DNA from 2 places in the Geobacillus sp. FSL K6-0789 genome. Region 1 is predicted to be linked to the other one. Evidence: predicted binding sites of a transcription regulator. Region 1 holds the regulator's gene; the other holds the start of a gene.

What was found. Region 1 encodes Rex, which represses fermentation and respiration genes when NADH is low (regulators of the CRP and FNR family bind a similar motif). Its sites were predicted from a motif close to TTGTGAAATATTTCACAA; they were not measured.
Region 2: the regulator Rex is predicted to act here: its motif matches at 2,007-2,024, upstream of pflB (formate C-acetyltransferase).

What each region holds. Positions count from the first base shown of each region.
Region 1 covers NZ_CP151966.1:256,637-262,015, forward strand. Annotated here, with positions in the region: gene NSQ51_RS01415 (ABC-F family ATP-binding cassette domain-containing protein) at 1-649, opposite strand, end outside; gene moaC (cyclic pyranopterin monophosphate synthase MoaC) at 745-1,233, shown strand; gene NSQ51_RS01425 (redox-sensing transcriptional repressor Rex) at 1,249-1,890, shown strand; gene tatA (twin-arginine translocase TatA/TatE family subunit) at 1,908-2,060, shown strand; gene tatC (twin-arginine translocase subunit TatC) at 2,081-2,830, shown strand; gene NSQ51_RS01440 (YdiK family protein) at 2,895-3,074, opposite strand; gene NSQ51_RS01445 (type II CAAX endopeptidase family protein) at 3,071-3,805, opposite strand; gene groES (co-chaperone GroES) at 4,166-4,450, shown strand; gene groL (chaperonin GroEL) at 4,569-5,379, shown strand, end outside.
Region 2 covers NZ_CP151966.1:1,671,562-1,676,940, forward strand. Annotated here, with positions in the region: gene NSQ51_RS08695 (DNA topoisomerase III) at 1-1,837, shown strand, start outside; gene pflB (formate C-acetyltransferase) at 2,126-4,375, shown strand; gene pflA (pyruvate formate-lyase-activating protein) at 4,434-5,183, shown strand; partial or broken gene NSQ51_RS08710 (IS982 family transposase) at 5,238-5,379, opposite strand, start outside.

The DNA of each region.
Region 1 (5,379 bases):
CGGCGCCGGGGTATGCCTGTAAATATTGCTCGAGCCATGTGAGCGTATCGAGGTCCAAATGGTTCGTCGGCTCGTCTAAAATAAGCAAGTCCGGCTTGGCCAACAGCAGTTTTCCAAGGGCGAGCCGCGTCCGCTGTCCGCCGCTTAGCGAGGAAACGGGCGTTGTTTGGTAATCGTATGACGAAAATTGCAGCCCGTGCAAAACAGAGCGGATGTCGGCTTCATACTGATAGCCCCCTTGTTCTTTGTATTGCTCTTGCAAGTTGTCATACGCTTGAAGCGTTTTTTCGTAGCGGGACGGATCGGCGAGCAGATCCGGGTCGCCAAGCTGGGCGCCGAGCTCTGCTAGCTGCGCTTCGATCGCCCGGAGCGGCGCGAATACGTCCAGCATCTCGTCCCAAATGGAGCGTGACGAGTCGAGCCCGCTGTTTTGCGCCAAATAGCCGATTTTGATATGGCTTGGCTTGATGATTTCACCGCTGTCGGAAGAAAGTTCGCCGGCGATGATCTTCAGCAGCGTCGATTTGCCTGCGCCGTTGCGGCCGACAAGAGCAATGCGGGCGCGGGACTGTATTTCTAGTTTTATATTCGATAAAATAAGGTCAGCGCCAAAATATTTCGTGATTCCATTCACTTGCAAAATGATCATGTCCGTCACCTCGCGAATAGTTTAACGTAAGTCGCGAAAACGGTCAAAGACAGATAACGAAAAATGGTGTATAGTGATAAATGGAGGAGATTGTCTTGTCATCGTTTACGCATTTCAATGAACAAGGCCGGGCGAAAATGGTCGACATTACGAACAAGGAAGATACGATCAGGATAGCGGTGGCGAGAACGAGCGTCACCGTCAATGAAGAGATTTACGAAAAGATGACGAACAATGCCATTGAGAAAGGTGATGTGCTGGCGGTAGCCCAGGTGGCCGGGGTCATGGCGGCGAAAAAAACGGCCGATCTTATTCCGATGTGCCATCCGCTTATGTTAAAAGGCGTCGATATTGCCTTTGCTTGGGAAAAAGAGGCGGAAGCGTATAAACTTGTGATTACCGTGACGGTCAAAACGAAAGGGAGCACAGGAGTGGAGATGGAAGCGCTGACGGCGGCTTCGGTATGCGCATTGACTGTGTACGACATGTGCAAATCGCTCGATAAAGGAATGACGATCGGTCCAACGTATTTGGTCGAAAAAACGGGCGGGAAGTCCGGCCATTATCGACGGAAAACCGATTAGCTGGGGGATGAAACGATGAGCAACGAACAACCGAAAATCCCGCAGGCGACTGCCAAGCGTCTGCCGTTATACTATCGGTTTTTGAAAAATTTACATGCCTCAGGGAAGCAGCGCGTGTCCTCCGCCGAGCTGAGCGAGGCGGTGAAAGTCGATCCGGCGACAATTCGCCGCGACTTTTCGTATTTTGGCGCGCTTGGCAAAAAGGGATACGGGTATAATGTCAATTATTTGTTGTCGTTTTTCCGCCAGACGCTTGAAGAGGATGAGGTGACCGAAGTCGCCTTGTTTGGCGTCGGCAATTTAGGCACCGCCTTTTTAAACTACAACTTTTCGAAAAATAACAACACGAAAATTGTCATGGCGTTTGATGTCGATGAACGGAAGGTCGGAACGACAGTCGGCGGGGTGCCGGTCTATCATCTCGATGAGCTGGAGGAGCGGCTTCGCGGCGACATTCCGATCGCGATTTTAACCGTGCCGGCCGCCGCGGCTCAAGCGCTGACCGACCGCCTTGTCGCGCAAGGAATTAAAGGCATTTTAAACTTTACTCCGGCGCGGTTGAACGTGCCGAACCATATTCGTGTCCATCATATCGATTTAGCCATTGAGCTGCAGTCGCTCGTCTATTTTTTGAAAAACTATCCATCGCCATCGTAAAAAGGAGAGAACAACACATGAAATATTTGTTGCTCGTTCTTGTCATTTTGTTGCTGTTTGGCACGAAAAAGCTGCCGGAGTTGGGGCGGTCGTTCGGCCAGTCGCTTCGCGAGTTTAAAGACGCCACAAAAGGGCTCGCTGATGACGAAGAAACGAAAACCGACCGATGACAAGGCAGGATGGGGAAACGATGAATGACAAAGAAATGTCCGTGTATGAACACCTCGGAGAGCTGCGGAAACGGCTGATCATCGTGCTTCTCTTTTTCGTTGCGGCGCTTGTAGCCAGCTTCTTTTTTGTCGATGACGTCATTGTGTATTTGCAGCACACTGCGGAAGCGAAACAGCTGACGATGAACGCGTTCCGCCTCACCGATCCGATTAAAGTGTATTTTCAGTTTGCCTTTGTCATCGCCGCTGTACTGACTGCTCCGGTGCTGTTGTATCAAATTTGGGCGTTTGTCAGTCCGGGGCTGTATGAAAAAGAGCGGAAAGCAACGCTCAGCTACATTCCAGCATCGATCATTCTATTTTTAGCCGGGGTTGGTTTTGCGTATTTCGTCTTGTTTCCATTTGTCGTCCGGTTTATGAATCAGCTGGCGGAACGGCTCGGCATTCAACAGATGATCGGCATTAATGAATATTTTCAGTTTTTGCTGCAGCTCGTGCTGCCGTTTGGCATCGTGTTTCAGCTGCCGATTGTTGTCCTGTTTTTCACCCGCTTAGGGCTTATTACGCCGCAGCTTCTTGTTCGCATCCGCAAGTATGCGTATTTGGCGCTGCTTATTTTAGCGGCCGCCATTACGCCGCCGGATGTGTTGTCGCAAGTGATCGTCATGATTCCACTGACGCTTTTGTATGAGGGGAGCATCTGGGTTGCCAAAATCGGCTATCGAAAGGCGCAATTAGCGGCGGAGGAAGGAAGCGGCGATCCATATTGAGGGCAGCATCAAGAGGACGGTTCATACGGCGCCAGGCAAAAACCCTCCCCCAATGGGGAGGGTTTTATTGTCTCGGTGTGAAGAACAAGCGAAAGGCGGTGCCGAAATCAAAAGCGGCCAGCGCCGCCAACGCGATGGTTGAGACGTTCCAAATCGTTTCATGAACGCTTTCGATCGCCAAATACGTAAACAGGAAGCCCAAGATGAAATACGGAACAGAAAACAGCCGCGGATGGCGCGTCATAGCCAAATCCTCCAAATGGCCAGCGGCAGTTCCGCTTGGCGCATCATGTTTTCCAATTCATCAGCCAACAAAATTTGAACGGCAACGACAAACGTGTTCATTGCTACATGGGCGAACATCGGCACGAAAATGCGTCCGGTTTTGGCGTATAAAAAGGCGAACACCATCCCCATGGATGTGTACAAAAGCAAATGCTCCGGCTCCATGTGGGCGAGAGCAAACAGAAGCGAGCTGGCCAGCGCTGCCAACCAAAAGTTGTATTTTTCATAAAGCGAGCCAAAAATGATTTTGCGGAAGATGAGTTCCTCCAAAACCGGGCCGATGACCGACGTGACGACGACGAGCAATGGCGTCAGGCGGATGATGTCGATGATTTGCCTTGTGTTTTCCGAGCCCGGCTCAATGCCCAATAGACGCCATTCGATGTTGGCGGCAACGCTTTGCGCGGCAAGCGCCAAAAAGACGCCCGAGATCGCCCACATCCATGACGAGGCGAGCGGCAGCCGCCGCATTGTCCGTTCATCGCGGTCGCCGCGCAGCAGCCATAAAATGATGGCAAAAGCCAATAAAAAGCTGATGACCGCCCAATAGCCGGAGGCAATTTTCGCTGCTTCGAGACGTGTTTGCGCGCCTTGGCCGACGCCGAGGGAGCGAAGGAGCGGCACACCGACAAAGGAAGACAGCTGCATGGCGATATAGGTGATGATGACATACCAGTAACGGCGCTTCAAATCGTTTTACCCCTTTATTTCAAATATATCCGTATTGTAGCACATGTTCGGCGAAATGATAAGAAAAGCGCGCCGGCCGTGGTTGGCGCGGCCGCCACAAAAAAATTGCCTAGCGTTGTTTATTGATGTTAGAAATGTGCAATAATGAAAATGGATTTTGTGCGCCGATTGATCTGGGGCCTGACAGCTTGTTATCCCATTTTCTCCTTATCTTCGCGCATGAAAGAAAAACAGTTATTTTTTTGTATTTCCTACTTGCAAAACGGAGAAGAGTTCATTAATATTATAAGTGTGTTAGCACTCAATAATGATGAGTGCTAATAAGAACGGCGAAAACTATCGTTAAGGAGGTTGTTTCCCGTGTTGAAGCCATTAGGCGATCGCATTGTCATTGAAGTCGTGGAAACTGAAGAAAAAACGGCTAGCGGCATCGTGCTGCCGGATACGGCGAAAGAAAAGCCGCAAGAAGGCCGCGTTGTCGCTGTCGGTGCAGGCCGCGTGCTTGACAACGGCCAACGCGTTGCGCCGGAAGTTGAAGTCGGCGACCGCATCATTTTCTCGAAATACGCCGGCACGGAAGTAAAATACGACGGAAAAGAATACTTAATTTTGCGCGAAAGCGACGTTTTGGCTGTCATCCGCTAATATATTGCGTTTACCACATAAACATTCCGGAAAACTGACATATCCTTAACTTTATGACACGAATACTTACCTTTTTCACGGCATGCAGTGAAATAAATTCATAAGGAGGTAACGGGGTATGGCAAAGGAAATTAAGTTCAGCGAAGAAGCGCGCCGTGCGATGTTGCGCGGGGTGGACAAACTCGCAGACGCAGTGAAAGTCACATTAGGTCCGAAAGGCCGCAACGTCGTATTGGAGAAAAAATTCGGTTCTCCGCTCATCACGAACGACGGGGTAACGATCGCGAAAGAAATCGAACTCGAAGACCCGTTTGAAAACATGGGCGCGAAACTGGTCGCTGAAGTCGCCAGCAAAACGAACGACATCGCTGGGGACGGGACGACAACGGCTACCGTATTGGCTCAAGCGATGATCCGTGAAGGATTGAAAAACGTGGCAGCTGGCGCCAATCCGATGGGCATCCGCCGCGGGATTGAAAAAGCGGTAGCGGTAGCGGTTGAAGAATTAAAAGCCATCTCCAAACCGATCAAAGGAAAAGAATCGATCGCCCAAGTGGCTGCGATCTCGGCTGCTGACGAAGAAGTCGGCCGATTGATCGCTGAAGCGATGGAACGCGTCGGCAATGACGGCGTCATCACGCTTGAAGAATCGAAAGGCTTCACGACGGAACTCGACGTTGTCGAAGGGATGCAATTCGACCGCGGTTACGTTTCGCCGTACATGATTACAGATACGGAAAAAATGGAAGCTGTTCTCGAAAATCCGTACATCTTGATTACGGACAAAAAAGTATCGAGCATCCAAGAGCTGTTACCGGTTCTTGAGCAAGTCGTGCAACAAGGCCGTCCGCTCCTGATCATTGCGGAAGATGTCGAAGGCGAAGCACTCGCAACGCTTGTTGTCAACAAACTGCGCGGCACGTTCAATG
Region 2 (5,379 bases), 1.4 Mb from region 1:
CGGCGACGCGGGGCGCGAAGGGGAGCTCATTGTGCGCAACCTCATCCGCCTAAGCGGCGTGAACAAGCCGATGAAGCGGCTTTGGCTGTCGTCCTTGACTCCGAAGGCGATCGAGGAAGGGTTCCGCCGCCTGCTTGATGAACGGACGACGCGCCCGCTCTATGAGGAAGCGTACGCCCGCGCCTGCGCGGATTGGCTCGTCGGCATGAACGCCTCGCGCGTGTACAGCCTCTTGCTGAAGGAGCGCGGGATGAACGATGTGTTTTCCGTCGGGCGCGTGCAGACGCCGACATTGGCGCTGATCGTCCGGCGTGAGCGGGAAATTGAGCAGTTCCGCCCTGAACCGTTTTGGGAAGTCGTCGCCTCGTTTGTCATTGGCGACAAGCGTTATGAAGGAAAATGGACGGATAAAAACGGCCAAACGCGTCTTGGGGACGAGGAGATGGCGAAAAAGATCGCTGCCTTTTGCCAAGGAAAACGGGCGGAAGTCGCCGACGTCCACACAGAGCGGAAAACGTATCAGCCGCCGCTGTTGTTCAACTTATCGACGCTGCAAGCGACAGCGAACAAGTTGTACCGCTTCTCGCCGAAAAAGACGCTTGATGTGCTGCAATCGCTCTACCAAAAAGGGATCGTTTCGTATCCTCGTTCCGATTCGATGCATGTGACGAAAGGGGAAGCGGAAACGTTTCCCGCCATTTTGCAAAAGCTGTCCTCGTTTCCGGCGTACGCTTCGTATTTTCCGCTGCCGCAGCCGTCGATTTTACAGAATAAACGTTATGTAAACGAGAAAAAGGTGACGGACCATTACGCCATTATCCCGACCGAGCAAGTGGTGGATCCCGAGAAGCTGTCAGCCGACGAACGGAAGGTGTACGATTTGGTCGTCCGCCGCCTAATTGCCGCCCACCATCAGGCGGCGGTCATCGATTATACGACCGTCACAACGCTCGTTGACGGCCGGGCCCGCTTTGTTTCGAAAGGAAGACAAGTCGTCGAGGAAGGATGGCGCGCCGTCATCCGTCCGCATGAGGAGGAGAAAGATGCTGCGCTGCCTCTCCTTGAGCGAGGGGAGGCGGGGGAAGCGGCCGCTGTCAAGGTGAAAGAAGGGAAGACCGAGCCGCCGAAACGGTATACAGAAGGCGAACTCATCACCTTGATGAAAACGGCGGGAAAATTTTTGGACGATGAGGAACTGGAAAAAGTGCTCGCCAAAACGGAAGGGCTCGGCACGGAAGCAACAAGGGCGGCGATCATTACCATGCTGAAAGAGCGGAAGTATATTGAAGTGAAAAACAACCTCGTATATGCGACCGACAAGGCGAAAGTATTGATCGAGGCGCTCGGCGGCACGATTCTCGCCTCGCCGGAAATGACGGCGAAATGGGAGCAGCGCTTAAGCGAAATCGGCGAAGGGAGCGCCTCTCCCGCTGCCTTTATGGAACAGGTGAAAAAGTTGGCGCAAAAAGTGGTCGCTGACGCCATCGCCGCTGCGCCGAATTGGAATTTCAGAGGGGTTGACACCGCCTCGATCCAACGGACAAGGAAGAAAAAAACGATGGGCGAGAAGCTTGGACCGTGCCCGCTTTGCGGCGGGACCGTCGTCGACAAAGGAACGTTGTACGGCTGCGACCAGTACGCGAAAACAAAATGCCCGTTTACGATCTCCAAACGCATTCTCGGCAAATCGATTTCGGCGGCCAATGTGAAAAAACTGCTGGCGCAAGGGAAAACGAATGTCATCAAAGGGTTTAAAAAAGGCGAAAAAACGTTTGACGCCATCCTTGTCTGGGATGAAAACGAGAAGAAATTATCGTTTCAGTTTCCGAAGCGGTGACAAGGGCGGGGGAGGAAAGGATGGAGCGCTTGGCAAAAAGGCGGACCGATGGCGGACCGCCGATCTGACCTCCCGATTTATAACAAGGGATGGAGATTTTTTATTTTTACATCCTTCTTCATGTTCATTGGTTGTCATTTCTTCTTTTTTCACTGTCTTTAAATTAAAATTGTTCAACATTTCACAAACTATTCAATAATAGATGATTCTAAGCATCCAAAAATATAGTATCATAGAGATGAGATCTGTTATATATGATTGTTCTGAACAATTGGGAGGGGATCTGTTATGAAACAAGCTGTTGCTGTATTAGACCCGTGGCGAAATTTTAAAGGGTCTAAATGGAAAAAGTCCATTGACGTCCGTGACTTTATTTTAAAAAACGTAACCGTTTACTATGGGGATGAATCGTTTTTAGAAGGACCGACCGAAGCAACGAAAAAACTTTGGGAACAAGTGATGGAATTGTCGAAGCAAGAACGCGAAAAAGGCGGCGTTCTTGATATGGACACATCCATTGTTTCCACCATCACTTCCCACAGACCAGGTTATTTAAACAAAGACTTGGAAAAAATCGTTGGCTTTCAAACGGATAAACCGTTTAAGCGCGCATTAATGCCGTTCGGCGGCATCCGCATGGCGCAGCAATCATGTGAAGCATACGGCTACAAAATAAGCGACGAAGTGAAAAAAATCTTTACGGAATACCGAAAAACGCATAACCAAGGTGTATTTGACGTTTACACCGAAGAAATGAGATTAGCGCGCAAAGCAGGAATCATCACCGGTCTTCCAGACGCGTACGGACGCGGCCGCATTATTGGCGACTATCGCCGTGTAGCATTATACGGTGTCGATCGTCTGATTGAAGAAAAACAAAAGGATTTGAAAAACACCGGCGCAAGAACGATGACGGAAGACATTATCCGCCTTCGCGAGGAAATTGCTGAACAAATTCGCGCGTTAAACGAATTGAAACAAATGGCATTAAGCTACGGTTACGACATTTCCAAACCAGCGCGAAACGCGCATGAAGCATTCCAATGGCTCTATTTCGCTTATCTCGCCGCCATTAAAGAACAAAACGGCGCAGCGATGAGCTTAGGGCGCGTTTCCACCTTCTTAGATATTTATATCGAACGCGACCTACAAGAAGGTACACTAACAGAAAAAGAAGCGCAAGAGCTTGTCGACCATTTTGTGATGAAATTGCGCCTTGTCAAATTCGCAAGAACGCCGGAATATAACGAACTATTTAGCGGCGACCCGACATGGGTAACAGAATCAATTGGCGGAGTCGCTATCGACGGTCGTCCGTTAGTAACGAAAAACTCGTTCCGTTTCCTTCATACGTTAGATAACTTAGGACCTGCGCCAGAACCAAACTTAACCGTACTTTGGTCGAAACAATTACCGGAAGCGTTCAAAGAATATTGCGCGAAAATGTCGATTAAAACAAGCTCGATTCAATATGAAAACGACGACTTAATGCGCGTTGAATTTGGCGATGATTACGGAATTGCCTGCTGCGTATCGGCGATGCGAATCGGTAAACAAATGCAATTTTTCGGAGCGCGCGCCAACCTCGCGAAAGCATTGTTATATGCGATTAACGGCGGCGTCGATGAAAAATTAAAAATTCAAGTTGGTCCTGAATTTGCGCCAATTACATCCGAATATTTAGATTATGGCGAAGTAATGCGTAAATTCGATCAAGTGCTTGAATGGCTTGCCGAACTTTATATTAATACACTCAATGTCATCCATTACATGCACGACAAATATTGTTACGAACGCATTGAAATGGCGCTTCATGATACCCACGTTTTGCGCACAATGGCAACTGGTATTGCCGGGCTATCGGTTGTCGCCGATTCGTTAAGCGCGATCAAATATGCAAAAGTAAAACCGATTCGCGATGAAAACGGCATTGCTGTTGATTTTGAAATTGAAGGCGACTTCCCGAAATACGGAAATAACGATGATCGCGTCGACCAAATTGCGGTTGATTTAGTCGAACGCTTTATGACGAAATTGAAAAAACATAAAACGTATCGCGATTCAAAACATACGTTATCGATTTTAACGATTACATCAAACGTCGTATACGGTAAAAAGACAGGCAATACACCAGATGGCCGCCGCGCTGGCGAACCGTTTGCTCCAGGAGCGAACCCGCTACACGGCCGCGACATGAAAGGTGCGCTCGCTTCGTTAAGCTCTGTGGCAAAATTGCCGTATGAACACGCCCTAGACGGTATTTCAAACACGTTCTCGATCGTTCCGAAAGCGTTAGGAAAAGACGAGGAAACACGTATTCACAATCTTGTCGCTATTTTAGACGGTTACATGGAAAAAGGCGGGCATCATCTCAACATTAACGTGTTGAATCGCGAAACATTATTAGACGCGATGGAACATCCAGAAAAATATCCGCAATTAACGATTCGCGTCTCTGGATATGCCGTCAACTTCATTAAACTAACTCGTGAACAACAAATTGACGTCATTAACCGCACGTTCCATGAAACAATGTAATCTCTCCCCCCTCCTTCTTGTGAGGGGGTATATTTCTCTTAGGAAGGAGAACATGCGTATGAAAGGATTTATTCACTCCATCGAATCATGCGGTACCGTCGATGGCCCGGGCCTTCGTTATGTCATCTTTACACAAGGATGTGTATTGCGCTGCCAATATTGCCATAACGCCGATACATGGGAAATCGGAAAAGGAAAAGAAATGACCGTAGAAGAAATTATCGATGACGTGAAAACGTACTTGCCGTTTATCAACGCTTCCGGCGGCGGGATTACCGTCAGCGGCGGAGAACCTTTGCTACAAATCGACTTTTTAATTGAGCTATTTAAAGCATGCAAAAAACTCGGCATTCATACAGCAATCGATTCGTCAGGGGGATGCTACACGACAGAAGCATCGTTCCAGCAAAAATTAAACGAATTGCTTTCCTATACGGATTTAATTTTGCTTGATTTAAAACATATCGATGAAAAAAAACATCGGAAACTGACAGGAAAAACAAATAAACACATTTTACAATTTGCTCGGTTTTTATCCGAAAAAAACGTTCCTGTTTGGATCCGGCATGTTCTCGTTCCAACCATTACCGATGACCCTAATGACTTGCGCCGTCTCGCCGCTTTTATTCGTACGTTAAATAATGTGGAAAAAATTGAAATTCTCCCGTACCATAAACTAGGGGTATACAAATGGAAAGCGCTTGGATTGAAGTATCCTTTGGAAGGAATTGAACCTCCTTCGGAAGAAAGCGTACAAATGGCCCAACAAATCTTAAATGGAACGGAAAATAGCACGCCTCTTACGTAATGTAAGAGTTTTTTTCTGATTTCACATATATATACCCGTGGTGCTAGTTGAGCTTTATCGCTCAACTAGCCCAAGTGTAACCAGGGAATAAGCTAACAATATACCGTCTAGTGCCACTTCAAATCCGATAATCGAATTGGCTCGGATCCCCGTGATGCGATAGTGATCAACCAGAACCGAGAACACCGTCTCGATC